DNA from 4 places in the Kitasatospora sp. NRRL B-11411 genome. Region 1 is predicted to be linked to each of the others. Evidence: riboswitches for the same ligand, from Rfam matches in the RefSeq annotation. Region 1 holds a riboswitch; each other region holds the start of a gene.
The links. Region 1 has a riboswitch for cyclic di-AMP ahead of IH44_RS0119940 (C40 family peptidase). Riboswitches for the same ligand answer to the same signal wherever they lie in the genome.
Positions count from the first base shown of each region.

Region 2: linked by a shared signal. The riboswitch ahead of IH44_RS49530 (transglycosylase family protein) and the one ahead of IH44_RS0119940 (C40 family peptidase) in region 1 are both predicted to bind cyclic di-AMP.
Region 3: linked by a shared signal. The riboswitch ahead of IH44_RS42950 (transglycosylase family protein) and the one ahead of IH44_RS0119940 (C40 family peptidase) in region 1 are both predicted to bind cyclic di-AMP.
Region 4: linked by a shared signal. The riboswitch ahead of IH44_RS0133080 (M23 family metallopeptidase) and the one ahead of IH44_RS0119940 (C40 family peptidase) in region 1 are both predicted to bind cyclic di-AMP.

Region 1 is NZ_JOGH01000041.1:54,629-61,670, reverse strand. It holds gene IH44_RS0119960 (glycosyltransferase family 87 protein) at 1-76, shown strand, start outside; gene IH44_RS0119955 (carbohydrate kinase family protein) at 180-1,082, shown strand; gene IH44_RS47320 (hypothetical protein) at 1,157-2,206, opposite strand; gene IH44_RS0119945 (C40 family peptidase) at 2,434-3,480, opposite strand; gene IH44_RS0119940 (C40 family peptidase) at 3,689-4,768, opposite strand; cyclic di-AMP (ydaO/yuaA leader) riboswitch at 4,779-4,932, opposite strand; gene IH44_RS0119935 (C40 family peptidase) at 5,312-6,349, opposite strand; gene IH44_RS0119930 (NYN domain-containing protein) at 6,534-7,042, opposite strand, start outside.
Region 2 is NZ_JOGH01000085.1:45,287-52,328, reverse strand. It holds gene IH44_RS0128690 (JmjC domain-containing protein) at 1-612, shown strand, start outside; gene IH44_RS0128685 (JmjC domain-containing protein) at 668-1,543, shown strand; gene IH44_RS0128680 (MazG family protein) at 1,618-2,613, shown strand; gene IH44_RS0128675 (SDR family NAD(P)-dependent oxidoreductase) at 2,629-3,048, opposite strand; gene IH44_RS0128670 (cytochrome P450) at 3,205-4,449, shown strand; cyclic di-AMP (ydaO/yuaA leader) riboswitch at 4,682-4,880, shown strand; gene IH44_RS49530 (transglycosylase family protein) at 4,884-5,549, shown strand; gene eno (phosphopyruvate hydratase) at 5,840-7,042, shown strand, end outside.
Region 3 is NZ_JOGH01000047.1:16,004-23,045, forward strand. It holds gene IH44_RS0121415 (MFS transporter) at 1-1,200, opposite strand, end outside; cyclic di-AMP (ydaO/yuaA leader) riboswitch at 1,643-1,810, shown strand; gene IH44_RS42950 (transglycosylase family protein) at 1,814-3,070, shown strand; gene IH44_RS0121430 (CapA family protein) at 3,093-4,307, opposite strand; gene IH44_RS0121435 (diiron oxygenase) at 4,475-5,389, opposite strand; gene IH44_RS0121440 (pseudouridine synthase) at 5,598-6,557, opposite strand; gene IH44_RS0121445 (SpoIIE family protein phosphatase) at 6,692-7,042, shown strand, end outside.
Region 4 is NZ_JOGH01000119.1:14,346-21,387, reverse strand. It holds gene IH44_RS0133100 (hypothetical protein) at 1-57, opposite strand, end outside; gene IH44_RS0133095 (TetR-like C-terminal domain-containing protein) at 88-672, opposite strand; gene IH44_RS0133090 (alpha/beta fold hydrolase) at 672-1,517, opposite strand; gene IH44_RS0133085 (YiaA/YiaB family inner membrane protein) at 1,654-1,944, opposite strand; cyclic di-AMP (ydaO/yuaA leader) riboswitch at 2,171-2,335, shown strand; gene IH44_RS0133080 (M23 family metallopeptidase) at 2,346-3,128, shown strand; gene IH44_RS0133075 (SDR family oxidoreductase) at 3,138-3,911, opposite strand; gene IH44_RS0133070 (helix-turn-helix domain-containing protein) at 4,085-4,933, shown strand; gene IH44_RS0133065 (hypothetical protein) at 4,957-5,769, opposite strand; gene IH44_RS0133060 (GNAT family N-acetyltransferase) at 5,820-6,413, shown strand; gene IH44_RS0133050 (sensor domain-containing protein) at 6,531-7,042, shown strand, end outside.

The DNA.
Region 1 (7,042 bases):
GCAGTACCCGGTGCGGCCGGGCATCGCCTACGAGCAGGACCTGCTGGACGAGCTGACCCCGGCCGACCGCCCCTGACCTCCGGCTCCGTCCTCCGGAGGCGCTCCGACTCCCCCGAAGCACCCTTGCAAGTTTCTGAAAACTCTTGCAGGGGTGGCTTCCGGGCTGCCACCATCGCCGGATGATCGACTACGACATCCTGATCGTCGGCGGCGTCGGCGTGGACACCATCGTGCGGGTGGACCGGCTGGAGGTCCCCCCGGGCCGCGACTCGGTGGGCGTGCTCCCGGTGCTGGACTACCCCGCGCACACCGGCAACGGCGTGGCCCTGGCCTGCCTGGCGCTCGGCCTGCGCACCAAGTTCGCCGACTTCCTCGGCGACGACCCGCAGGGCGCCCTGATCCTCGCCGAGTACGCCCGCCGCGGCCTGGACTTCAGCCACCTGCCCGCCCCGGCCGGCACCCCGCGCAGCGTCAACCTGGTCGACCGGGACGGCCTGCGGTTCTCCTTCTACGACGGCCGGCACCCGGCGGACGCCCGGCTGCCGCGCGAGTTCTGGCTGCCGCTGCTGGAGCGCTCGGCGCACGTCCACCTGTCGATCACCGGCGTCAACCGGGACATGTACCCGGACATCGAGCGCCTGGGCCGCAGCAGCTCCACCGACCTGCACGCCTGGGACGGCGTCAACGAGCACCACCTGCACTACGCCCTCCGCTCGGACCTGGTGTTCCTCTCCGCGGCGGGCCTCGGCGGCCGCCCGGAGGCGGCGATGCGCGCGGTGCTGGCCCGGGGCCGGGCCGAGCTGGTGGTGGCCACCGCGGGCGCGGACGGCGCCTTCCTGCTCACCCGCGAGGACGCCGCGCCCCGGCACTTCCCGACCGTCGACCCGGGCGCCCCGGTCGTGGACAGCAACGGCGCGGGCGACGCCTTCGTCTCCGGCTTCCTGCACCGGCGGCTGGCGGGCCGCCCGGTGGAGGAGTGCATGCGGGCCGGCGCGGTGGCCGGCGCGTACACCTGCACCGTCGCGGGCACCCACACCGCGTTCCTGGACGCGGCCGGCCTGGAGCGGGCGCTCGCCGCCTGACGCGGGGGCGGCCGCCACCAAGCGGTGGGGCAAGACGGCACAGGAGCGCTCGCCGCCTGACGCGGGGGCGGCGCTCAGCTCCGGAGCTTGGCCACCTCGGCCGTCCAGTCCTTGGTGAACTCCGCGACCCCGATGCCGAGTTGGGCCTTCATGGCGCGTTCGAGACCGCCCTCGCCGAAGGCCCCGACGGTGCGGTAGAACGCCACCAGCCGGTCCTGCCCGTACCGGCGGGCGATCAGGTCGCAGGCCAGCCAGGCCAGCTCGTAGGCCTGGGCGATGCCGGCCGCCCCGGCCGCGAACGCCTCGTCGGCGGGCAGCGCGGCGGGCATCCGGCCGGCCTGGACGTCCTTGGCCAGCTCGGGGGCGATCTGCCGGACGGTGCGCCCGGTGTCCCGGTAGCCGGTGTAGTCGGCGACGCCCTCGGAGAGCCACAGCGGCGTCCAGGACCTGGTGTCGGCCCGGGTGGCGACGTGGGTGGCCTCGTGGGTGACCACCACCCGGCGGCCGAGCTCGCTGAGCTGCCGGTAGGCGTCGGGGTTGACCACGATCCGGTCGGCGGGGGTGTGCACGGGGGCGCCGCCGACCGCCAGGGTGACCGCGGCTATGCCCTGGTAGGCGTCCGCGGAGACGTCCATCCGGCGGGCGAACTGCTGCTCGGTGAGCGGCAGTTCGAGCAGCAGCCGGCCCGCGAACGGGCCCCAGACCGCCTCCACGGCGGGCACCGCGCGGTCGGCCAGCTCGGCCAGCGCGGCCAGTTCCGCCCCCTCGCCGAGGCCGAGCACCAGGCTGTGCCGGCCGTCCGCGGCCCGGACGGTGCCCAGGTCCCAGGGCGCGGCCGCGCCGGTCGCCGTCTCCCGGGCCACCCGCCAGCCGTCCGCCTCCCGCACCAGCTCGACCTGCCGCTCCAGCAGCGCCGGGTAGTCGTCCACCCCGGCCAGCCGGTAGCCCAGCTCGGCGCCGACCCGCACCCGGTCCGCGTCGGCCGGCGGCTCGGCGAAGGAGGTCAGCCGCAGCGTGTACTCGGCGAAGCGCAGCCCGGCGGTCCGGGCCAGCAGGTCCCGGTCGGCCTCCTCGGAGCCGTCCGCGGAGACCGCCAGCAGCGCGGCGGTGTCCCGCCCGGCCACCGCCCGGGCCCGCTGCCCGAGCAGCCGGACGGCGGTCTCCCGCAGCCCGGGGGGCGCCGCGGCGGGCGCGGCGGGGGCCGGGCGGCCGGGCCGCAGCAGGGGCAGCGACAGCTGGGTGGCCCCGGCGGCGGCCAGCAGCAGGGCGGCCCGCCGGGACAGCGGAGCACCGGCCCGCGGCGGCCCGGCGGCCGTCGTCAGGTCGGTGACCAGGGGTTCGTCGACGAGGCTCAGATCCGCACCACCGAGCTGACCGGCATCGCGCTGACGCTCTCGTAGCGGACCCGGGCGCCGGGGTGGGGCGCGTGCACGACGACGCCCCCGCCGGCGTACATGCCGACGTGGTGCCTGTCGTTGAAGAAGATCACCAGGTCTCCGGGCCGGGCTTCGGCGAGGCTCACCCGCCGGCCGGCCGAGGCCTGCTCCTGCGAGGTCCGCGGCAGGGTCACTCCGGCCTGCCGCCATGACCAGTACATCAGACCGGAGCAGTCGAAGGTGCCGGGGCCGGTCGATCCGTAGACGTACGGGGAGCCGATCCTCGAGACGGCGGCGGCCAGCGCGGCGGCGGCCCGGTCGGAGGAGGGCGGCTGGTCGCCGAGGTCGATCCGGTCGGTGCCGCGGGTGGCGCGCTGCCGGGCGGCCCGGGCGTCGTCGGCCGCGATCCCGGCCCGGTCGGCGGGGGCGAGGCCGTTCAGCAGCCGCTGGGCCCGGGCCAGCCGTTCGCGGACGTCGTCCTTGGCGGCGGCCAGCCGCTGCCGGGCCTGTTCGAGCTCGGTGAGCTTGGCGCCGGCCTCGTGCCGCCGCTCGTCGAGCCGGCGCGCCCGCTCGGCCACGTCGCGCAGCCGGTCGCCCTGCCGGGCGGTGGCCTGTTCGAGCGAGCGGGCGCCGGTGAGGTAGCCGGCCGGGTCCTGGTCCAGCATCAGCCGGACCGCGGGGTCGATGCCCTGGGCCCGGTACTGGGCGGCGGCGACGGCGCCCAGGTCGCCGCGCAGCCGGTTCAGCTCGTCCTGCCCGGCGGCGACCTGGTCCTGCAGGGTGCCGGCCTCGGCCTGCAGCCGGCGCTGCTGCTCCAGCGCGGCGTTGTACTGCTCGGAGGCCCGCTCGGCCTCCTCGTAGAGCTGGTCGACCTGCGCCTTGACCTGGTCCTTGGTCGGCGCGGGGTCGGCGTGCGCGCCGCCGACGGTCAGGCCGAGCGCGCTGGTGGCGGCGGCGGTGAGCGCCAGGGCCCGGGCGAGGCGCTGGACGCCGGGCAGTGGGGTGCGGCGGGGCACGGACACGCGCGACGGCTCCGTTCTGCGACCGGCCTCCGCCGCCGTCCGCGGTCGGACGGCCGTCCTCGCGGGGGCCCGGGGGCAGAGGTTAGCGAGTCGGATCGATCCAGTCCAAACCCCGACAGCACCGAATATTTGACCATGAATCGGACACCCGAACGGAAACGGCCCGGCACCCCGTGCGGGGTACCGGGCCGACGGCTCCGACGGAGCGTCAGATCCGGACGATCCGGTTGATCGGCATGACCGTCGCCGACTCGTAGCGGACCTGCGCGCCGGTGTGCGGGGCGTGGATGATCTGCCCGTTGCCGACGTACATCCCGACGTGGTGCTGGTCGCCGTAGTAGATGATCAGGTCGCCCGGGCGGGCCTTGGAGATGTCGGTGCCCAGGCTGGTGCCGGCCCCGGCCTGCGCCTGCGAGGTGCGCGGGATCGACACGCCGGCCTGCTTGTAGGCCCACTGCATCAGCCCGGAGCAGTCGAAGGTGCTCGGACCGGCCGCGCCGTACGAGTACCAGCTGCCGAGCTTGGAGACGGCCGCGCCGACCGCGTTGCCCGAGAAGCTGGAGGACGCCGGGGCGTTCAGCTCGACCCGGGTGGTGTCGCGGGAGGCCCGCTGCGACTGCTGGGCGGCGTCGGCCTTCGCCCTGGCGTCGTCGGCGGCCTTGGCCTCGGCGGCGGCGAGCTGCTCGCGCTCCTGCTGGGTCAGCGTGTTGAGCAGGTCCTGGGCCTTGGCCAGCTTCGCCTGGACGTCCTCCTTGTCGGCCTTGAGGGCCTTGGTGGTGGTGTCCAGTTCGGCGAGCTTGGACTCGGCCTCCTTGCGCTGCGCGTCGAGCTGCGCCTGCTCGTCCTTGAAGGTCTTCAGCAGGTCGGCCTGGGTGGAGCCGACCGCGTTCAGCGCGCCGGCCTGGCCGAGGAAGGCGTCCGGGCTGCTGGAGAGCATCAGCTGCATGGTCTGCGGCATGCTGCCGGTGCGGTACTGCTCGGCGGCGATGCCGGCCAGCGCCTCGCGGGCGGTGGTGACGTGCTCCTGCTGGCGGGCGAGCTGGTCCTGGAGCTGGCCGACCTGCTGCTGCAGCGCCTGCTGCTTCTCGACCGAGGCGTTCAGCGCCTCGGTCTTGACCTCGGCCTGCTCGTTGAGCTCGTCGACCTGGGCCTTGACCTGGTCCTTGGTCGGCGCCGGGTCGGCGTGCGCGCCGCTCTGGGCGGACAGCGCCACGGCAGCGGCGGCGGTGGCAGTGAGAATCGAGACCCGGGCACGGCCGACGGGCTTGGGACGGCGATGGGACGCCACGAAGGCGGACTCCTTCTTCCTCACACCGCCTACCGGGTGAGCTGACGGGTTCGGGCCGGAAGAGATGCCCTACGGCGCTTCACCGACCGCGCGCGGCGGTCGACCGGGCGCCGATTCACCCCGGGGGAACATGGTTCCCCGGCTCCGTTCGACAGCACCCCCGCAGGGGTATCCCCGTCGGCAGACCCGGTGTTGACGGTCTGCCCGCTGCGTCACGGACTCGGCGGCGACCTCCGCCGCCGCCCCCCTTGGGCGATCGACACTGCGGTGGTCGAGGCACGACCCTAGTAACCGATCCGTGATCCGTTCAAATCCTTGTCGGAAAAAAATCTGATTCTGAATCAAACACCCCGGTAAATCTGACCGAACGTGATCGATTCCTTACCCCGAGCACAGCGTTTCCCGCCATTCACCCGGGAAACACCACACCCGGGCGTGTCTCGAATCACAGGGTGATTCCGACCCGCCCGGGCGTGTCACGGTGCGTCAATTGTTGCCCAGTGGGGCGTTTGTCCGATTCGTCGGGCCGTCAGGCCCGCTCGCTCAGACCCGGCGGATGGTCGAGATCGGCAGGGTGTCGACCTTCATCGTCTTCACCACGTCACCGGTGCGCGGCGCGTGCACCACCAGGCCGTTGCCGATGTACATGCCGACGTGGTGCCGGTCGCCGTAGTAGACGACCAGGTCGCCGGGCTGCGCGTTGTGCCAGTCGGTGCCCACGTTGGTGCCGTAGCTGCCCTGGTCCTGCGAGGTGCGCGGCAGCGAGACCCCGGCCTGCTTGTACGCCCACACCATCAGGCCGGAGCAGTCGAAGGTGCTGGAGCCGGTGGCGCCCCACACGTACGCCGAACCCTGCTTGCTGAGCGCGGCCGCCACCGCGGTCGCCGCGTAGCCGCTGGCCGGCGGCAGGCTCTTCGGGTCGATCCGGTCCGCGCTGCGCGAGGCGGTGCCGCCGGAGCCCTGGAGGATCGCGGCGCGGTCCGCGGCGTTCAGCTTGGAGAGCAGCTTCTGCGCCTCGGCGAGCTTGCTCTGCACGTCGTTCTTGGCGTCGTTGAGCGCCTGGGTCTGGCTGTCCAGCTCGTGCAGGACCTGGGCGGCCTCCTGCTTCTGCTGGTCCAGGCGGCGCTGCTGGTCCTTGAGCGACTTGAGCGTCTCGGCCTGGGTGCTGGCCGCCTGCCCGAAGGAGGTGGCCTGGGTGAGGTAGTGGTCCGGGTCAGAGGAGAGCATCAGCTGCATCGACGGGTCGACGCCGCCCTGCCGGTACTGGTCGCCGGCCACCGCCGCCAGCCCGGAAGCCAGCTCGGTCAGCTGCTCCTGGCCGCGGGCCACCTGGTCCTGCAGGTCGTCGGCCTGCTTGCGCAGCTGGTCGGCCCGCTCCTTGGCGCCGTTGTACTTCTCGGCCGACTGCTCCTGCTCCTCGAGCAGCTTGTCGACCTGCGCCTTGACCTCGTCCTTGTTCGGCTGGGCCGGCGCGGCGTGCGCACTGGCCTGGGCCGTCAGGGCGACCGCGGTCGCGGCGGCGGCGGTGAACACGGAGATCCGCGCACGGCTCGGCTGCTTGGGACGGCGGTGGGAGGCCAAGGGTGAGCTCCTTCTTCCTGCTGGACTCACCCCGACGAGTGAAGGTCCGGAATATAGGTTTGACGCCAGACCCTAGTGAAGTCCCAGCCCCCGCGTCCACTCCCGGGGGCTTCCGGTTCCGCCTCCCCGCCCCCCTTCACCGGACCGTCACACCCCGGCCGCCCGCAGGCCCGCTGACCGCCCCTCAGCTGCGGGCCAGCCGGTTCAGCAGCAGCACCGAGGCCACCGGCCGCGCCCCCGCCTTGCGGACCCCGTCGGCCACCTCCTTGTCGGCGGAGACCACCACCACCGGACGGCCCTGCGGCTCGGCCCGCACCAGCCGCCGGATCAGCTCGTCCGCGGTCTCCCCGGTCCGGCTGAACCGCACCCGCACCCCGCGCGGCGGCGCCATGATCACCGGCACGTCCAGGTCCTGGCCGTCGAACACGCAGGTCACCTCGGCCTGGGTGCGCTGGGCCAGCATCGCCAGCCCGCCCAGCAGCCTCAACCGCTGCTGCTCCAGCGGCAGTTGCGGGTAACCGGTCTTGGTCACGTTGTAGCCGTCCACCACCAGGTGCACCTGCGGGATCGCCAGCAGCTGGTCCAGCAGCGCCGGGTCGTCCTCGGCCAGGCCGCGCCGGGCCACGTCGTGCGGCGAGGCCGAGCCGGGCTCGACCGCCTCCACCAGGTCGGCCGGGCGCAGCCCGGTCACCG
Region 2 (7,042 bases), on a different contig from region 1:
GAGCGGGTCCGCGCCCTGATCCGCGACCGCGACGCCACCCTGCAACTGCGCTACCTCAACCACTGGCACCCGGGCGTCCGCGCCCTGACCGCCGGCCTGTCCGAGGGACTGGGCCGGCTCACCGAGGCGTTCCTGTTCTACTCGCAGCCCGGCCGGCACGGCCCCGTGCACCGCGACGAGGGCGACATCCTGGTCATCCAGCTCAGCGGCACCAAGCACTGGCAGGTGTACGGCGGCCCCACCCACCCGGGCTGGCAGCCCGTCCGCGAGGACGACCCGGGCCCGTGCCTGCTGGAGACCGAGGTGCACCCCGGCGAGGTGCTGTACGTGCCCAACGGGTACGCCCACACCGCCCGCGCCACCGAGGCCGGCCCGTCCCTGCACCTGACCGTCGCGCTGCGCGAGGCGTGCGCCGTCCACCTGCGCACCCAGCTGCGCAGCCTGCTCTCCGAGGGCCTGGAGCTGCCCGCCCGCCCGATCGACGAGGACACCCTGCTGCAGACCGGCGCCGACCTGCTGGAGCACCTGCGGGCCCGGCTGGCCACCGCCACCCCCGAGGACCTGGTCGCCGCCGCCCGGCAGGCCGCCTACAGCAGCCGCCCCACCGCCTGACCCGCCGTCATCCCACCCGCCCGAGGGCCCGTCCGCACCACGAGGAGAACCGACCGTGACCGACACCTGGCTGAGCCGCTTCGTGGCCGACGAGGAGCAGTTCCGCACCGCGCTGTGGCGCACCGCCCCGGCCGTGCTGCGCCCCGCGCACCCGCCGGTGGACGTGCTGCCCGCCGCCGAACTCGACCGGCTGCTCGACCACGGCCTGCTGAAGGCCCCCTACCTGGGCCTGGTGCAGCGCGACACCCACCTGCCCGACGCCCGGTTCTGCCCGCCCCGGGTGGTGCTCGGCGAACTGGTCGGCGGCTACGCCGACGGCCGGGCCGTGCGCGCCCTGATCCGCGACGAGCAGGCCACCCTGCTGCTGCGCTACGTCGACCAGTGGCACGACGGGGTGCGCACCCTGTGCCGCGGCCTGGCCGCCGAACTCGGGCGCCAGGTCGAGGCGTTCTACTTCCTGACCCCGCCCGGCACCCAGGGCCGCCCGGTGCACCGGGACGACGCGGACGTGTTCGTGGTGCAGCTCTCCGGCGCCAAGCGCTGGTGGGTGCACGGCGGCCCGGCGGACGGCAACTGGGTGCCGGAGCGGGAGGACGGCGACCCGGGCGAGGTGCTGCTGGACACCGTCCTGCGGCCCGGCGAGGTGCTGTACGTGCCGCGCGGCTTCGCGCACCGGGCCCGCGCCGAGGAGGGCGCGCCGTCCGCCCACCTGTCGCTGACCGTCCGGGAGGTCGCCAGCGCCAACCTGTACACCGTCGCGCAGAGCCTGCTCGCCGACAGCTGCGAGCTGCCCGGCCGCCCGCTGGACGACGCCGCGCTCACCGGGGCCGCCGCCCGGCTGCTCGACCACGCCGCGCAGCTGCTGGCCGAACTGACCCCGGCCGACCTGCTGGCCGTCACCCGGCAGGTCATGCTCCAGCCCGCGGCCTGACCGGCCGGAGCCGGCCGCGGGCAGGTGCCCGGTGGCGCCCCGCGCGGCGGGCCCGGCCCGGTAGGTTCGACCCCGTGGAGACTCCGAAGTTGACCCTGCTGACCACCACCCACCGCATCGCCCCCGGCCTGCTGTCCTGGCCCGCCTGGGAGGCCCTCCGGTCCGCCCCGAAGGTGCTGGCCGGTGTCGCGGACCACCCGCAGCTGGCCGCGTTGCGCGCGGCGGGCGTCGAACCGCAGGTGGTCGAGCGCGGCTCGGCCCCGGCGCTGGCCCGCCGGCTGCTGGCCGAGGCCCCGGCGCTCTGGCTGGAGAGCCCGGACGGCGACCCGGGGCTGACCGACGCGCTGGCCCGGATCGCGGTGGAGGAGGCCGGCGAGCACCCGGAGATCGAGGTGCTGCCGGGCTCGTACGACCTGCCGGGGGCCCGGCTGCTCGACCTGGTCGCGGTGATGGACCGGCTGCGCTCGCCCGGCGGCTGCCCCTGGGACGCCGAGCAGACCCACCGGAGCCTGGTGAAGTACCTGGTGGAGGAGGCGTTCGAGCTGGTCGAGGCGATCGAGGAGGACGACCGGGAGACGCTCCGGGAGGAGCTCGGCGACGTGCTGCTCCAGGTGTTCTTCCACTCCCGGATCGCCGAGGAGGACGCCGCGGACCCGTTCTCGATCGACGACGTCGCGGGCGACCTGGTCGACAAGCTGATGTACCGCCACCCGCACGTGTTCGGCGACGTGAGCGTCTCCGGCTCGGCCGAGACCGAGGCCAACTGGGAGCAGCTGAAGGCCGCCGAGAAGCAGCGCGAATCGGTGCTGGACGGCGTGCCGGCCGGCCTGCCCGCGCTGGCGTACGCGGCGAAGCTGGTGTCGCGGGTGCGCCGGGCGGAGTTCACCGGCGTGCCGGACGCACCGTACGAGCTGCCCGCCGAACTGACCGCGGAGTCGGCCGGGCAACTGCTGCTGGCGATCGCGCAGCGCGGCTACGACCGGGGCGTGGACGTGGACGCGGCGCTGCGCGCGGCGGCCCGCCGCTACCGTGCGGCGGTCCGCTCCGCGGAGGGCCTGCCCGAGGAGTGAGGAAGGGGACGGCGCCTAGCCGGCCAGCGGGACGTCCGCGACCGGGCGGCGCTGGGGCGGGACGACCTCGCCGATGGCCTCGCCGACCAGGGTGAGCAGTTCGGCCAGCGGGTCGAGGTGGCCGGGCAGGTCGGCGAGCTGGACGATCCGCTCGCCGTCCGGGCCGGCCACCGCGAACAGGTCGATCGGACCGAGGTGCTTGACGGCGGTGTCGACCAGCGCGGCGAGGTCCGCGGGGTGGTGGACGTCGCCGGAGACGCCGACCACCGGGCAGCCGGGGCGGTCGAGTTCGGCGGCCAGGTCCTCGGCGATGCCGGGGCGCAGGTCGGCGATGAGCAGCCCGGCGGCGCCGGCGGCGGAGAACCGGCGGGCCAGGTCGGCCCCCGAACCTCCGTCGAGCACCGCGATGACCACCACTGCACCGGCTACTCGCATGGCCTGCTCCCCTTTCCGAGGGCGAACCCGGGGCCGGCCCGCACGCCGCCCACTGTGGTTATCGGAGGATCGTAGGCTCGCCCCGACGCTCCGCAACAGGGATTACCCACCAGGTGACCAGACTCACGCGGTGGTCCTTCCAGATACGGTCAAGACATGCCAGACCAGCCCCACGCCGCCCACCCGCAACTCTTCACCTGGGAGTTCGCGGCCGACCCCTACCCGGCGTACGCCTGGCTGCGGGAACACGCCCCGGTGCACCGCACCACCCTGCCGAGCGGGGTGGACGCCTGGCTGGTCACCCGCTACGCGGACGCCCGGCAGGCGCTGGCGGACGCCCGGCTCTCCAAGAACCCGGCGCACCACAGCGAACAGGCCCACCGCAGCGGCCGGGTGGGCATCCCCGGCGAGCGGCAGGCCGACCTGATGACCCACCTGCTGAACATCGACCCGCCCGACCACACCCGGCTGCGCCGGCTGGTCTCCAAGGCGTTCACCCCGCGCCGGGTGGCCGAGTTCGAGCCGCGGGTGCGGGAGATCACCGACCGGCTGATCGACTCCTTCGCGGCCCGCGGCGAGGCCGACCTGATCCACGAGTTCGCCTTCCCGCTCCCCATCTACGCGATCTGCGACCTGCTCGGCGTCCCGGCCGAGGACCAGGACGACCTGCGCGACTGGGCCGGGATGATGATCCGCCACACCGGCGGTAAGAGGGGAGGGGTGGGCCGGGCCGTCAAGCAGATCCGCGGCTACCTGGCCGACCTGATCCACCGCAAGCGCGCCGACCTCGGCGACGACCTGATCTCCGGCCTGATCCGGGCCAGTGACCACGGCGAGCACCTGACCGAGAACGAGGCCGCGGCGATGGCCTTCATCCTGCTCTTCGCCGGGTTCGAGACCACCATCAACCTCATCGGCAACGGCATGTACGCGCTGCTGCGCAACCCGGACCAGCGCGCGCTGCTCCAGCAGTCGCTGGGCCGCGGCGAGTCGGCCCTGCTGGAGACCGGGATCGAGGAACTGCTGCGCTACGACGGCCCGGTGGAGCTGGCGACCTGGCGGTTCGCCACCGCGCCGCTGACCATCGGCGGGGTGGACGTCCCGGTCGGCGACCCGGTGCTGGTGGTGCTGGCCGCGGCGGACCGCGACCCGGCCCGGTTCGCCGCCGAGAACACCCTCGACCTGGCCCGCCAGGACAATCCGCACCTGGGTTTCGGACACGGCATCCACTACTGCATCGGCGCCCCGCTGGCCCGGCTTGAGGGGCAGCGCGCGATCGGCAGCCTACTGACCAGGCTGCCGGACGTTCGGCTGGCCGCCGATCCGGCCGAGCTGCGCTGGCGGGGCGGGCTGATCATGCGCGGTCTGCGCGACCTCCCGGTCTCCTTCACGCCCCGCTGACGCCGTTTCAGCACCCGCGACACGCCGCCGCGCAGGGCCGACGACGCGCCGGGGCGGGGGCGCGCGTCGCACGCCCGTCCGGGACGAACCCGGACATACCTGGATCGTTCGTGCACGTGGAGAAATCATCCGTGATTTCGGCGTGATCATGGTGATATGAGCTTGTGATTGCTCGTCAGCTTTGCTTACTCTCCGACATGCCCGCAGCTGCGGGCCCCGATCGCGGCACGCCGAGTCCTGTCCGCCGCGTCCTCGGGCCACCGACCAGGTACCGGACAGGAGTGGGGGAACCAGTGTGAACGCCGTGGTCCCAACGGCTTGGGGTGAAGCCGCCGGGCAGCGGGCGCAACCGCGTCCGAACCGTCCGGCGGCCGGGCCAGCCTCCCGGTCCGAACCCGACAGCTCACCTCGCAGGCGTGCGGAGAGGATGTCCCGTGCTGTTCACCAACACTGCTCGCCACCGCCGTAGTACCAAGGCCGAGAAGGTCGTCGTCGCCGCCGGCGCGGCCTCGATCGGCCTGGCACTGCCACTGCTCGCCGCCACCGGAGCGGCAGCCGCCTCCGCCGACACCTGGGACCGCGTGGCCCAGTGCGAGAGCGGCGGCAACTGGAGCACCAACACCGGAAACAGCTTCTACGGCGGCCTGCAGTTCACCTCCTCCACCTGGCGCGCCTTCGGCGGCGGCCAGTACGCGGCCCGCGCCGACCAGGCCAGCCGCTCCCAGCAGATCGCGGTGGCCGAGCGGGTGCTCGCCTCCCAGGGCCCCGGCGCCTGGCCGGTCTGCTCCAAGCGGGCCGGACTCGCCAAGGGCGGCGCCCCCGCCGACGTCTCCGCCGACACCGCCTCGCGCTCCGAGGAGCGCCCCACCGCACCCCGCGAGCCCGCGAGGAAGCCCGCCGCCCGGCCCCAGGCGGCCCCCCGGGACGACGCCCCGCAGAACGCCGCCGGCGGCTACACCGTCCAGGACGGCGACACCCTCTCCGGCATCGCCGTCGCGCAGCGGGTCTCCGGCGGCTGGGAGCGGATCTACCGGGCCAACCAGCAGCTGATCGGCGCCGACCCCGACCTGATCGTGCCCGGCCAGGTGCTCGCGCTCTGACGCCGCCGACCCGTTCCGGGTCCGGCATCCGGGACGCGAGGACCGGAGCCTGACGAGGCTCCGCCGCCGCCCTGACGAGGGCCGCGTCCCCTGACGCTCCGTCCGCTCCCGGCGCGCGCCGAGCAGTTCGCGCCACCGGGAGCGGTGGAACGGCCGTCAAACAGGTGAACTACCAGTGAGTAGCCGGGCCACACCGTGAGACGGGGCCCGGCCGGGCGTGGCCGCGGGGCGCTGTGCGGCTAGGCTCTGGTCGTAACGACCACACATCCGCTTCCGCTAGGAGATGCCTCGTGCCGTCCATTGATGTCGTCGTAGCCCGTGAGATCCTCGACTCCCGCGGCAACCCCACGGTCGAGGTCGAGGTCGGTCTCGACGACGGCAGCACCGGTCGCGCGGCCGTCCCGTCGGGTGCCTCCACCGGTGCCTTCGAGGCCCTGGAGCTCCGCGACGGCGACAAGAACCGCTACTTCGGCAAGGGCGTCGAGAAGGCCGTCCTCGCCGTGATCGAGCAGATCGGCCCCGAGCTGGTCGGCTACGACGCCACCGAGCAGCGCCTCATCGACCAGGCCATGCTCGACCTGGACGCCACCCCGGACAAGTCCTCGCTCGGCGCCAACGCCATCCTCGGCGTCTCGCTCGCCGTGGCGCACGCCGCCTCCGAGGCCAGCGACCTGCCGCTGTTCCGCTACCTGGGCGGCCCGAACGCCCACGTGCTGCCCGTCCCGATGATGAACATCCTCAACGGCGGCTCGCACGCGGACTCCAACGTCGACATCCAGGAGTTCATGATCGCCCCGATCGGCGCGGAGTCCTTCTCCGAGGCCGTCCGCTGGGGCGTCGAGGTCTACCACACCCTCAAGGGCGTGCTGAAGGAGCGCGGGCTCTCCACCGGCCTGGGCGACGAGGGCGGCTTCGCCCCGAACCTGGACTCCAACCGCGAGGCCCTCGACCTCATCACCGAGGCCATCAAGAAGGCCGGCTACACCCCGGGCAAGGACGTCGCGCTCGCCCTGGACGTCGCCGCCTCCGAGTTCTTCGAGGACGGCGCCTACCAGTTCGAGGGCAAGGCGCTCTCCTCCGCCGACCTGATCGCGTACTACGCCGAGCTGGTCGCCGACTACCCGCTGGTCTCCATCGAGGACCCGCTGGACGAGTCGGACTGGGACGGCTGGAAGGCCATCACCGACGCGATCGGCGACAAGGTCCAGCTGGTCGGCGACGACCTGTTCGTCACCAACCCGGAGCGCCTGCGCAAGGGCATCGAGACCGGCACCGCCAACGCGCTGCTGGTCAAGGTCAACCAGATCGGCTCGCTCACCGAGACCCTGGACGCCGTCGAGCTCGCCCAGCGCAACGGCTACCGCTGCATGATGTCGCACCGCTCCGGCGAGACCGAGGACGTCACCATCGCCGACCTCGCCGTCGCCACCAACTGCGGCCAGATCAAGACCGGCGCCCCGGCCCGTTCCGAGCGCGTCGCCAAGTACAACCAG
Region 3 (7,042 bases), on a different contig from region 1:
GAGTGCGGCCGGAACCGCGAGGACGGTCATTCCGAACAGCGTGGGGCGCACGCCGAGGCTGTCCGAGAGCGGGCCGGCCAGCACCAGACCGAGCGGCATCAGGGCGACGGAGATCAGGTGGTCGTAGGAGCTGACCCGGGAGAGCACCCGCTCCGGTATGTGCACCTGGAGCGAGGTCTCCCAGAGCACGAAGCACAGGGACACGCCCACACCCGTGACCGCCTCCAGCGCGGCAATCACCCAGACCGGCGCGCCGGACCCGATGATCGCGGCCTGGCAGGAGGCGACCGCCATGGCCACGGCCGCGACGGCCATCGGGCGGGCCGGTTTCAGGCGGTAGGAGCACACGTCCCCCACGATCGAGCCGAGGCCGAACGCGATGACCACCACCGTCCACGCACCGGCGCCGCCCCACTCGCGCTCCGCCAGCACCGGCCCGAGCACGAACACCGAAGGAAGCACCACCACGTGGTAGACCGCTATGGCCAGCATCCCCGACCACACCCACGTCCGGCTGCGCACCTGCTGCCAGCCGACCCGGAGTTCGGCCAGGAAGCCGAGCCGCTCGGCCCGCTCCGCCCCGCCGTCGGCGCCGCCCGCGGCGGCCGCACCGTCCACCGTGCCCAACCGGGCCAGCACGGCGGCGCTGACCGCGAAACTCGCGGCGTCCACCGCCAGCGCGCCACCGGGCCCGACCGCCGCGATCAGCAGGCCGGCCAGTGCGGGCCCGACCACCAGCCCCGTCGACTGCACGAAGCCGCGCAGCGCGTTCGCCTCGCGGAGCCGGTCGGCGGGGACGAGCAGGGGCAGCAGCCCGGTGGAGGCGGGGAGGAAGAAGGCATCCGCGACACCGAACACCGCCATCAGCAGCGCCAGCAGCCCGACCCGGGCGGTGCCGGTGAGCAGCAGCACCGCGGCGGCGGTCTGGACGGCGCACCGCAGCAGATCGGAGGCCAGCATGATCCACTGTCTCGGCATCCGGTCCGCCCAGACGCCCCCGGCGAGCGTGAACACCAGCAGCGGGAGCAGTCCGGCGGCCGTGACCAGCCCGACGTCGGCGGCCGAGCCGCCGATCGACAGCACGGCGAAGGGCAGCGCGACGAACGACACCCGGTCTCCCAGCACCGACAGCGACTGGCCGACGAACAGCCTGGCGAACCGGCGCTCGGTGCGGAGCACTTCAGGAATCAGGGCACCCACGGAACCTCCCCAACAAATTCGACGGATCCGACCACGCACCCACCGGAACAGCGAGCACGGCGATCGTAGGAAGCCCGCCGACCCCCTGTCGCATCATTTATCCGCAACGCCGCGAATGCCCCAATTCCATCCAACTCGCCACCCCAGCAAGCAGGTTGGCGGCCATCGACCATCCCCACCGACAGATCGGGGCCCCCGCCTTCCCCACTCCCCTCCACCCCAATCCCACCGATCGGCCAGACTTCTCCAGCCGATCCGCCGACCGCTCCCCCGTCCGATCCACCGTCAACAGGTCGTTCACACACCACGCAGGGCCCGGCGTGACGAAGGCGTGATCCGGGCGCGACGCGCTTGTGATTGCCACGTTCGAGTGAATAGGCTCGTCCCGGCCCGCACCGCCGGGCCCCCGCGCGCGACAACGCCGAGCCCTGTCCACCGCGTTGCGGGTCGACCACCACAACCCTTGGGCAGGGACGGGGGAACCACGTTAGTTGCCGTCCCCCACGGCTAGGGGTGAAGCCGTCCGCGCCGGATGACCGGAGCGCGACGGCCGGGCCTCCCTCCCGGCCCGAACCCGACAGCTCACCCCGTAGGCGTGCGGAGAGGATCTCGCATGCTCTTCACGGGTTCGGGACGTCACCGCCGGCAGAGCCCGACGGAGAAGGCCGCCGAGCGGGCGATCGCCGCAGCCGGTGTGGCCGGTGTCGGCATCGCCCTGCCGCTGCTCGCCGTGACCGGTGCGCACGCCGCCCCCAGCGCGGTCTGGGACCGGGTCGCCGACTGCGAAAGCGGCGGGAACTGGAACTCCGACCAGGGCAACGGCAGCTACGGCGGCCTGGGGATCAACGCCCAGCGCTGGACCGACTACGGCGGCACCCAGTACTCGGCGCTGCCGAACGGGGCCACCCGCAGCCAGCAGATCGCCGTCGCCGAACGCATCCTGGCCACCGAGGGCCCGTCCCCCTGGTCGGCGTGCGCGGACGACGCGGGCCTGAACACCGCCAGCGCGCCGGGCGTCGTCGACGACAACGACTCGGCGGACGAGACGGGTTCGCTGCGCGGCGCCCGCGGCGTCGCGGCGGTCAACGCCGCCGCGGACGGCAGCACCGTCCCGGACGGGAAGAGCGCGCCGGTGTTCTCCGGCCTCCCCGGCTACGACCCGGTCTCGCACGTGTACTGGTACGAGAAGAACGGCGCCTGGTTCTGGACCAGCCACCAGAGCCTGTACGAGCGCTACATGCAGCTGGCGCACCCCCAGCCGCAGCCCAGCGCGCCCGCCACGGAGACCCCGGTCGCCCCGGCCCCGACCACCCCCGCCCCGGACGCCTCGGCCACCCCGACCGTCCCGCCGGTCTCCCCCGGCCTCCCGCTGCTGCCGACCGACCCGACCGCCACGCCCAGCCCGGGCACGCCCACCACCCCCAGCCCGAGCACGCCCGCCGACGGCAGCAACGGCAACGGGACCGGCCTGCTGCCCACCCTCCCGGGCACGGGAACGGGAACGGGCACCGTCTCGCCCAGCCCGTCCACCGGCACCGGTACCGGCAGCACCGACAGCGCCACCGCCACCCCCGGCGCGACGCCCACCACCGGCAGCCCGACCACCCCGGGCACGAGCACGGGCAGCGGAGCCACCGCCCCCGCGGACGCGTCCGCCACGCCGGCCGCCCCGGCCGAGTCGGCGCCCCCGGCCCAGGCCCAGGCGCCGACCGCGCAGCCGTACACCGTGGGCCCCGGCGACACGCTGGCCTCGATCGCCCGCAACCACGACCTGGGCGGCGGCTGGTCCGAGCTCTACAAGTCGAACCAGCAGACGGTCGGGGAGAACCCGGACCTGATCCGTCCCGGCCAGGTGCTGAACCTGGGCTGACCGGTGCCCGGCCTGGCCGCCGTCACTTCGGGACGGCGGCCAGGCCGGTGCAGCCGCGCAGGCCGTCGCGGCGCTGCTGGGCGGCCTTAGCCGCGCTGCCGCCCTGCGGGACGGGCACGCCGCGGCCGTCGATGTGCGCGGGGGTGAAGGTCTCGCCGGTGACGCGGCCGTCGGCGGTGACGGTGATCGTGGTGACGCCGGTCTCGTCGGAGGCGGTGTAGTTCGAGGTGCCGTACCAGAGGAAGTTGCCGAAGCCGTACGACACGTAGGTCTTCCCGAGCATGCCCGCGCCGAGCATGGTGTGGGCGTGGGTGCCGACCACGGCGGTCGCCCCGGCGTCGGCGAGCTTCTTGGCGAGCGAGGTCTGCGCGCGGGTCGGGCAGGCCACGCCCTCGTCGCCCCAGTGCAGGTAGACCAGGACCACCGGCGCCTGTGCCTTCGCCCCGGCGACGGCGCGCAGCAGCGCGGCCTCGTCGAGGGCGGACGCGATGCCCGGTTTGTGCGCGCCGGCCCGCCACTTCTGGTTGGTGATCTCGTTGACCTGGCTGGCCGCCAGCACGGCGACCTTCACGCCGCGCACCGTGGTGACGTGGGGGGCGTACGCCTCCTCGGCGTCCTTGCCGATGCCGATCACGGGTATCGGGGAGGCGGCCTTGGCGGCGAGGGTGTCGGCGAGCCCGTCGGGGCCGAAGTCGACGGCGTGGTTGTTGGCCTGGGAGACCACGTCGACGCCGGCGTCCTTGAGCGCGCCGAGCGCCTTGGGCGTGGTGCGGAAGGTGTAGGTCTTGGGCTCGGCCCTGCCGCGGGAGGTGATCGCGGTCTCCAGGTTGAGCACCGCCAGGTCGGCGGCGGAGAGCGTCGCGGAGATCGGGCCGAGCGCGGTGTCGGCCTTGGTCGCACCGAGCCGGGCGGCGGTCCGGCCCTCGAAGTGGACGTCCCCGGCGAACGCCACCGTGATGCTGCCGCCCGCGCCGGCGCTCTCCGGCGCCCCGCTCCCCGTTCCGGCGGACGGCCCCGGCGTCGGCTGTCCCTCCGTCGGCTGCCCTGCCGTCGGCAGCTCGGACGGGGCAGCCGAGGTGGGCGAACCGGGCGGGGTGGAGACCGGCGTGCCCCCGGCGGTGGGGGCGGCGCGGTCCGCGGACGGCTCCGGGCCGCCGCATCCGGCGACGGTGCCGAGCAGCAGGACGGCGGTGGCGGTGACGGTGGCGGCGGTTGAGCCGGCCGTGGTGCGGCGCATGAACGGACCCCCCGGCGGTTCGGTGATGACGCACTGTATCCGCGCCACTCGAACACCGGAAGGCCACATCACCACCGGACGGTCACAATTCCCGTCCGCCTCGAGCCGCCGTCCGGCCCGCAGACCGTCGACCAGCGACCGTCGACCGGCGCCCTGCGGCCGTCGGCTCAGGCCACCACTCCGGCGGCGCGCAGCAGCCAGCGGTTGGTCCGGCCGACCAGTCCGGCCCGGTCCAGGACGGAGACCACCTTCTGCGCCATCTCGACCTTGGTGGCCCGCCAGTGGGGGTTGGCCCGGGCGACGGCCCGGCCGGTCTTCGGCTCGATGCCGACGGCGGCGTACAGCCGGGGGTGGATCAGCGCGGTGGTGGCGTAGTAGACGATCAGTCCGATGAACAGCTGCTCGTACCGGCGGCGGACCGGGCCGAGGCGCTTGCGGACCAGTTCCTCGCGGGCGTAGCTGATGTGCCGGGCCTCTTCGATGACGTGGATCCGGGAGACCTGGCGGGTGAGCGGCTGGAGGGTGTCGTCGTTCATCACCTCGCGCTGGAAGGCGTCCAGGATCTCCTCGACGTACATGGTGCCGCCGAAGGTCTGGCTGTGGGTGGAGATCGCCTTGAACAGCCGGCCGAGGTTGTGCGCGACGAATCCGGCGCCGTACGCGGGGACGCCCATCTTGGCGATCATCCGGGCGAACATGATCGAGTGCCGGCACTCGTCGGCGATCTCGGTGAGCGCGTACTGGACGTGGTTGCTGGTCGGGTCCCGGTCGAAGGCGTGGCGCAGCAGCATCTGCATGAGGATCTCCTCGAACCAGATGCCGACGCTGGCGATGGAGGCGACCTCGTGCTTGGAGAGCTCGATCCGCTCCTCGTCGGTCATCCGCTCCCAGAGGTCGGTGCCGTAGAGGGAGAGGTGGCGGGGCGGGCAGTAGTAGGCCCCGGGGACGGGATCGGCGTCCCAGTCGACGTCCTTGAGGGGGTTGAACGAGAGCTTCGCGGAGGAGGCGAGCAGGCGTTCGGCGGTGCGCTCCCGGTCGGGGGCGGTGCGGGCGGACTGGGTGGAGGCGGGCTGGGGCGGCATGCCGGCTCCTTCGCGGTGGGGGCGTGGAGGGTGGAGTGGTGGCACTGCCGTGAAGGTAGAAGTTATTAGACTTCCCGTCAATACACCGCGCGCAAAGCGGCCGTCGCCGACCCCGCGGCATTCCGTCCTACCGCGCGGGAGCCCGTCCGACCACGCGCGAGCCCATGCCGGACGGTCAACCGCCCCGCCGCCCCGCCGCCCAGCTGCCCTACCCCGCCGCCGCCCAGCCCTCGGGGTCCTGCCAGGCCGCCAGCGCCCGTCCGCTGACGAAGCGCCGCCGCTCCCCGCCCACCGGGTCGGTGAACTCCAGCGAGCGGGCCAGCAGCTGGAGCGGGCGCCGGTAGTCCTCGGGAACGTCCCCGGCCAGCACCTCGGGGTAGAGCGGGTCGCCCAGGATCGGCAGCCCCAGCCGGTTCATGTGCACCCGCAGCTGGTGGGTGCGCCCGGTGCGCGGGGCGAGCCGGTAGCGGCCCAGGCCGCCGCGGGCCCCGACCAGTTCGATCCGGCTCTCCGCGTTGGGCTCGCCGGGCTCCTCGTACGCGTCGAGCCGGCCGCGGTCCTTGCGGATCCGGCTGCGCACCACGGTCGGCAGCAGCGCCGCCGCGGCCTCCTCGTGGCGGGCGACGGCCTCGTACTCCTTGACCGCCTCGCGGCGTTCGAACAGGCCCTGGTAGGCGCCGCGCAGCGCGGGGTCGGCGACGAAGAGCACCACGCCGGCGGTGAGCCGGTCCAGGCGGTGGGCGGGGCTGAGCCGGGGCAGGTCGAGGTCGCGGCGCAGCCGGGCGAGGGCGGTCTCGGTGGCGTGGCTGCCGCGCGGGGTGGTGGCGAGGAAGTGCGGCTTGTCGGCGACCACGATCCGCTCGTCGCGGTACAGGACCTCGACCGGGAAGGGCACCACGGGTTCGGGCGGTCCGGGTTCGCGGTGGAACCAGACGTGGCCGCCGGGCCGGTAGGGCGTGCCGTCGGTGACCGGTCCGTCCGGGGCGACGAACTCGCCGGCCGCGAGCATGGCGGCGATCCGTCCGTCCCCGGCGGCGGCGCCGTAGCGCTCCTCGAGGTAGGCGCGCACGGTGGGCCAGCCGCCCTCGAGCGGCAGCCTGACGTGGACGGGGTCGATGCCGTCGCGCTGCGGCAGCGGGCTGACGGGGGCGGGTTTCCTACGCACCACCGTGTGCCGCCCCGGGGTGCCTCCGGCGGGTGTCCATCCGGGTCACCCTAGCGGCAAGTCACCCGTCTGGGCTCGGGCGGCCCGCCGTGCGACGATGGCAGGGCGGTACCCGCCCCCGAACGGTAGGTGGCCGGATGGACGCCGAGAACCAGATGGACGCCGGGCAGCAGCGCACGATCCCCCGGAGCCGTCCCACCTCCCCGCTCGCGGCGGGCGGTGCGCCGGTGCCGGACGGCCTGCTGGCGATCCCGGTCGCCACGGCCCTGATCGCCGCGGACGGCCGGATCCTGCACTGGAGCCCGGACGCGGAGACCCTGCTCGGCTTCCCGGCCGACCTCGCGGTGGGCACCCGCGCGGCGGACATCCTGGTCGGCCCGGAGCGGCGCCCGGCGGCGCTGGAACTGTTCGCCCGGATCCTGAGCGGCCGCGCCTGGTCGGGGGTGTTCCCGGTGCGGCACCGGGACGGGCACCTGGTGCGGCTCGAC
Region 4 (7,042 bases), on a different contig from region 1:
GGAGGCGACCACCCCGACGGCGAGCGAGGCAAAGGCGAGCAGGCTGCGCTTCTTCATACCGTGGAGAACGCGGCAGCGCCCCGGAGGTCACGCGCCTTCCGCGCCGGGCCAGTTGGCCAGGCCCTCGACCAGCACCCCGGTCAGCCGCTCCAGCGTGACGTCCGTCCCCTCGGCGAGCTGGAACGCCCCCGCCGTGGTCAACGAGGCGTATCCGTGGGCCGCGGCGCGCAGCGTCCGCACCGCGTGCACCGCCTCCGAGCCCGCCAGCCCGTAGCCGCGCAGCACCGCGAACAGCACGCCCACCAGCCGCTCGGCCGCCGCGGTCAGCTCCGGGCCCGGATCCGGGTCCGGCACCTGCGGCAGCGCCGCGTACCGGAGGGGGTGGCTCAGCGCGTACCCGGCGTACGCGGCGAGCAGGGCGCGCACCGCCCCGTCCCGGGAGCGGCCGAGGACGGCGGCGGCCAGGTGGTCGGCCAGCTCCCCGGTGGTGCGGACGGCGACCAGCCGGCGCAGCTCGGGCAGGCCCCCGGCGACGTGCTTGTACAGCGAGGGGGTGGCGACGCCCGCCCTGGCGGCGACCGCGGCCAGGGTGAGCGCCTCGGCGCCGCGCTCGTCGATCAGTTCGAGGGCGTGGTCCACCACGGCGGCGGTGGAGAGTCCGGCGCGGGGCATCAGCGGGCGCTCCCGCCGGTGCCGGGCAGCTCGGCCAGGAAGGGCAGCAGGGCGTCGGCGACGGCCTGCGGGTGACCGGCCATCGGGTAGTGGCCGGCGCCCCCGATCATCACCTTGCGGCCGCGCAGCGCGGCGGCCTGCCGGTCCGCGACCAGCTCCGGCTTCGGGAAGTCCGGGTCCCGGTCGCCCATCAGCACCAGCGCGGGCACGTCGACGGCCGCGCACCAGCCGACCGGCGCCGAGTCGCCCTTCAGGTAGCCGCGCAGCGCCGCCTTGCGGGCGGGCTCGCGGAGCATCGCGGCCAGCCCGGCCCGGTAGTCCTCGAAGTCGGCGGGCCTGCTGCCGGCCGGGTAGTAGAACTTCTGCATCGTGCCCCACAGGCCGGGGAACGCGGTGACCAGCGGGGCGGCCAGGCCGAACAGCGCCTTCTGGAAGCCGTTCAGCGGCAGGTTCTCGATGAACGCGTCGATCAGCACCACGCCGCCGGTGCGCTCGGGGGCGAGCGCGGCGGCCCGGACCACGGTGGCGCCGGTGTACGAGCTGCCGACCAGGACGGCGCCGCGCAGGTCCAGGTGGGCCAGCAGGGCCGCCAGGTCCTCGGCGATCGCGGCCGGGGTGTGGTCGGTGAAGCCGGTCGAGGACTCGCCCATGCCGCGCAGGTCCATGGTGACCACCCGGTGCCCGGCGGCGCTCAGCAGCGGGGCGAGGTGGCGGTAGACGGCGCGCTTGTCGAGCATGCCGGGCAGCAGGACGACCGGGACGCCGGAGCCGGGGGCGTCGTCGTAGGCGATCCGGCCGCCGGTGACGTCGAGGTACCGGGTGGTGGTGCCGAGGGTGCTGTTCATCGCGGGCCTCCTGGCGGGCGTCCGGCGCTCCGGGCTCTCCGGGCCCGGCTGCTGCCGATAGCCATAAAGCTAAGGCTAATAGCCTTAGCCGTCAACCCCTCGCCCCGGCCCCGGTTCCCGCCACCGCCCCCCGCCCTCAGATCCCGTCCACCTTGAACGGGTCGTGCTCGGCGAGCAGCTTCTCCAGCCGGGCCTGGTCGACCCGGCTGGTGATCGCGCCCTCGTCCTGGCGGTCGCGGACCACCTTGGCCAGCGTGAACGCGGAGGTGATCACGTACAGCAGCCCGACCCCGAGGAAGGCGCGCATCCAGGCGCTGACCGGGAGGTACGCGATCCCGAGGGCGAGCGCGGCGGTGGCGAACCCGAAGGAGGCGACGGCCTGCAGGTAGTAGGCGGAGGTGGTGCGGTGCGGCACGGATGCGGTCATGCGCCCAGGGTCCCGCCGGGGCGGGAGGAGGTCGTGAGTACGGATACTCAACCGCCCCGTCACGGTCCGTCATGTCCGAAACCGAGCACCTTGGCGAACCGTCACAAATCGCCCATAGGGCGTCAGGAAAGTTTCACTGCACCTCGGTAGGCGCTTGGAATCATGGGGTCCATAGGATTAACGTTTGATAACGCAGCGCGGTCGGCAACGCCGTAACCATGCGGCACCGTGCGCCACGCCTAATCCATCCGGACCTGCCCCCCGGGGCCGGTCCAGGAGCCGGGGAACCACGTTCCACCGGGGTGAATCGGAACGGCCCTGGGCCCGACCGTAGGAGACCTTCCACCTCCGAACCCGTCAGCTAACCCGGTCGGCGGCAGGGAAGGAAGGAGCGCGCCCCCGTGGCGTCGACCCACACCGAGAGCACCGGCACCCAGCTCCTCGACCACCCGGTCGGGACCGAGGCCGTCCGGCACCGGCTGCCCCGTCAGACCCGGACCGGCGCGCCCCTGCTGGGCGTCACCGCGATGACCGCCGCCCTCGGCGCCACCGGCCTCGCCGCCGCCCCCGCCCAGGCCGCCGCCGCGCCGGCCCCGGCCCCCGTCACCGCCGCCGACGAAGCCTCCGACGGCCTGCTCGCCGCCGACCCCGGCCTCGCCCTGGCCGCCCGCATCCTGCAGCAGGCCGACGGGCAGCGCACCGCGGTCGAAGAGTCGGCCCGGGTCGCCGCCGCGCAGGAGGCCCAGGCCAAGCACGCCGAGCGGCAGGCCGAGGCCGAGGCCGACCGGTCCGCGCCCGCCCTGCCGGTGGCCGGGTACCGGCTGACCGCGCCGTTCGCCCAGGCCGGGGAGCACTGGGCCCACCTGCACACCGGCCTGGACTTCGCCGCCCGCACCGGCACCCCCGTCACCGCCGTCACCGGCGGCACCGTCACCTCGGCCGGCTGGTCCGGCGCCTACGGCTACCGGGTCATCCAGACCCTCCCCGACGGCACCGAGCTCTGGTACTGCCACCTCTCCCGGATCGCCACCGCCTCCGGCCCGGTCGCCCCCGGCACCGTCCTCGGCGCGGTCGGCGCCACCGGCAACGTCACCGGCCCGCACCTGCACCTCGAGGTCCGCCCCGACGGCGCCGCCCCCGTCGACCCGCTGCCCTGGCTCCGGCAGCTCGGCCTCCAGCCGTAGGGGCCGTCCTCAGCTCGCCTGGCCGGTCGGCATGACGGTGACCTGCTGGAGGTTGACGCGCGGCGGCAGGGCGGCCAGGAACCCGACCGTCCTGGCGATGTCGCCGGGAACGAGCCACTCCACCGTCTCCCTGGAACCGGCCAGCCAGTCGAGCGCGCCCCGGTCGGTGACGTGGTCCTGGAGCTCCGTCCCGACGATGCCGGGCTCGATCGTCGAGACCCGGACGTGCTTCGCGCCCAGCTCGGCCCGCAGGTGGCGCGAGAGGTGGGTGACGTAGGCCTTGGTCGCGGAGTAGACGGCGAAGGTCGGGAAGATGTTCTGCGCCGCGATCGACGAGGTGTTGACCAGGTCGGCGACGCCGCGCTCGGCCGCGGCCGCGACCAGCTGCGGGGTGAACGCGCCGATGACGTTCATCAGCCCGGAGACGTTGAGGTCGATCTGCCGCTGCCATTGGTCCACGGCCACCTCCTCGACCGGCGCCGGGAGCATCACCCCGGCGTTGTTGAACAGCAGGTCCGCGCCGCCCAGTTCGGCGGCGACCCGGTCGGCGGCCGCCCGCACCGCGGCCCGGTCGGTGACGTCCGCGGCGATCGCCAGGGCGGACCCGCCGGCCCGCTCGATCCGGTCGGCCAGCGCGGCCAGCCGCTCGGCGCGGCGGGCCAGGACGACGACCCGGGCACCGAGCCCGGCGAGCTCCTCGGCGGTGGCCTCGCCGATGCCGCTGGAGGCGCCGGTGATCACGGCGGTGCGGCCGGCCAGGGGCAGGGAGGTGAGCGTGGACATGGTGGACCTTCCTTGCAGGACACGGGAGTTGCGGCACCGGAGGCTCCGGCCGCAGTTCCAGCAGACCAGCCCGGCGGCCCCGCGGACGGCCCCGGGCGGACCCTGCGCCGACTGGTACCGCCAGGGCCACCCACGGCCCGCCGACGCACCCCCGCAGCCCGCACACTTGGTCCATGGAACGCAGCAGGGAAATCGCCGACTTCCTCCGCACCCGGCGCGCCGCGATCGCCCCGGAGCTGACCGGGCTGCCCGCGGACGGCCGGGTGCGGCGGGTGCCCGGTCTGCGCCGCGACGAGGTGGCCCGGCTGGCCGGCGTCAGCACCGAGTACTACACCCGCCTCGAACAGGGCCGGGCCGGGCGCCCGTCCACCGAGGTGGTCCAGGCGCTGGCCCGCGCCCTGCGGCTCGACCCCTCCGAGCGCGAGCACCTGGCCGACCTGCTGCTCCCCGCCGAGCACGCGGCCCGCCGCGCCCCGGAACGGCCGCAGCGGGTCAGGCCGGGGCTGCACCTGATGCTGGAGACCCTGGCGCACGTCCCGGCGTTCGTCCTCGGCCGGCGCACCGACGTCCTGGCCGCCAACCGCCTCGCCCGGGAGGTCCTCACCGACTTCGACGCGCTCCCGGCCACCCGCCGGAACATGGCCCGCTACTACCTGCTCGACCCGCAGGCCCGCGAACGGGTCGGCGACTGGGCGACGATCGCCGCCGAGACCGTGGCCATGCTCCGGCTGGAGGCCGGCCGCCACCCCGACGACCGCAGGCTCGCCGAGCTGATCGGCGAACTCACCCTGCGCTGCCCGGAGTTCACCACCTGGTGGAACGACCACCGGGTGCTTCGCCGCACCCACGGCGCCAAGCACTACGTCCACCCGCTGGTGGGCGACCTGCACTTCTCCTACGAGTCCTTCCAGGCCCCCGGCGATCCGGACCAGACGCTGTGCGTCTACTCCGTGGAACCCGCCTCCCCCACCGCCGACGCCCTGCGCCTGCTGGCCGGCTGGAACGCCCCCGCCGCCACCTGACCGGCGGGACCGCCCCCGGGCCCTCAGTACTCCTCGGGGGCCAGCTCCGGGAACTCCTCCAGCAGCAGCCGCGGCAGCCCCGGGACGGTCCACTCGCCGCACAGGTCGATCGCGGCCTGCGCCACCGCCTCCTCGAACTCCTCGAACGCGCCGGCGAGTTCGGCCGGCATCGGCAGCCCGAGAGCGTTCAGCTCGGCCAGGTTGCGGTAGCTGCGCCGCATCAGGCCCTGCTCCAGCAGCCGCCGCGCCCCGTCGGTGGAGACGCCGATCAGCAGCGGCCGCCCGGGCTGGTCCCAGTGGCCGTCCCCGTCCAGGCCCGGCACCTGGTCGAAGGCCGCGAACCGCTCCGGCTCGGGCCGTTCGCGGAACGCCGCCAGCCACTCCCGGACCGGGCCCGGGTCGTCGGTCGGCACCCCGTCCGCGCGCAGCAGCAGCGCGTACAGCCGGGGCCAGGTCACCAGGTCGGCGCGGCGCAGCAGCGAGAGCAGCACCTCGCCCTGCCAGTCGGCCTCCGCGCGGAGCTTCTCCGCCCGCTTGGCGTTCAGCCGCCGGGCCGCCCGCTGCCACTCGATCAGCAGCCGCACCGCCGCCGGGTAGGCCGCCGGGTCGCCGTCCGGCTGCACGTACAGGTGGAGCTGCTCGTAGAGCAGGTGCTCCAGCACGGGGGAGGTGAGCTCCGGCATGCCGTCGTGCAGCCGGGCCCCGCCCAGCTCCAGCAGGGTCAGGACCGTCCGCACCGCCGGTTCGGGGACGGGGTCGAGCCCCGCCTCGGCCGCCCAGTCCAGCAGGTCGGCGGCACGGGTACGGGGCAGCAGGTGCAGGTCGTCGTCGTCCACCCCGGTACGGTAGCCGGTCCCCGGACGGCCGCCGGGTAGGGTCGGCCGGCATGGAAACCCTCCGGCTGCGCGGCCCCCGGCTCACCCTGCGCGAGTACCGGCACACCCCGGAGGAGGCCGCCGCCCTGCACGCCGTGCACGGCGACCCCGAGACCGTCCGCCACCTCCCGTTCGGGCCACGGGACTTCGAGGACTGCGCCGACCAGCTGGAGCTGTACCTGGAGGCCGCCGAGGAGGAGCCCCGGACGCACTACCGGCTGGCCGTCGACGACCCGGCGGGCGACCCGGTCGGCCAGGCCGCGCTCACCCGCGAGGACGGGCACGCCGCCCAGCTGGGCTGCGTGCTGCGCCGCGACACCTGGGGCCGCGGCTACGCGGCCGAGGCCACCGCGCTGCTGTGCGCGCTCGGCTTCGGGACGCTGGGCCTGTACCGGCTGGCGGCCCGCTGCGACCCCGCCAACACCGCCGCGGTCCGGGTGCTGGAACGGGCCGGGTTCCAGTACGAGGGCCGGGTCCGGGCCGACTCCCACCGGGACGGCCGGTGGCACGACGCGCTGCAGTACGCGCTGCTCGCCCCCGAGTGGCCCGGCCCGCCGTGGTCCGGCCCGGGGTGGCCCGGCCCGCAGGGCGGGACGGGGGGTTAACCCCACCACGGATTCGGCAGCAGGCGTCATTACCCCGGTCCGGGCCGCTGCGGCAGATTGGAGCACGTGCCCGGCCCCGCCGACCGACGGGGCCGCCCGACGACCGAAGGACCGCGGATGTCCACCGCTGCGTACCCCGCCACCGACCGCTCCGTCGGCCCCCTCGACCAGCCCGGGTTCTGGCGCGCCCCGTTCTCCCGGCACACCTTCCGGCAGTTCGGCTACGCGCTCAGCGGGCTGCCGATGGCGGTGCTCGGCTTCTCCCTGGTCGTCCCGCTGTTCTGCGCCGGCCTCGGCCTCTCGCTCACCATGCTCGGCCTGCCCGTCCTCGCCCTGCTGCTGGCCGTCGCCCGCGGCCTCGGCGCCGCCGAGCGGCTGCGGATCCGCACCCTGCTCGGCGAGGAACTGCCCGCCCCGCCGGCGGTCGTGGTCCGCCGCGAGGGCGTCTGGGGCCGGATCACCGCCCGGCTCGCCGACCCGCCCGGCTGGAAGGCCGTGCTGCACCAGTTCGCCATGCTCCCCTGGGCGATCCTCAGCTTCACGCTCTCGATCACCTTCTTCTGCCTGGGCTGGGCGCTCGCCCTGTTCCCGGTCTACCAGTGGGTGTTCCGCCACTACACCTCCTGGGG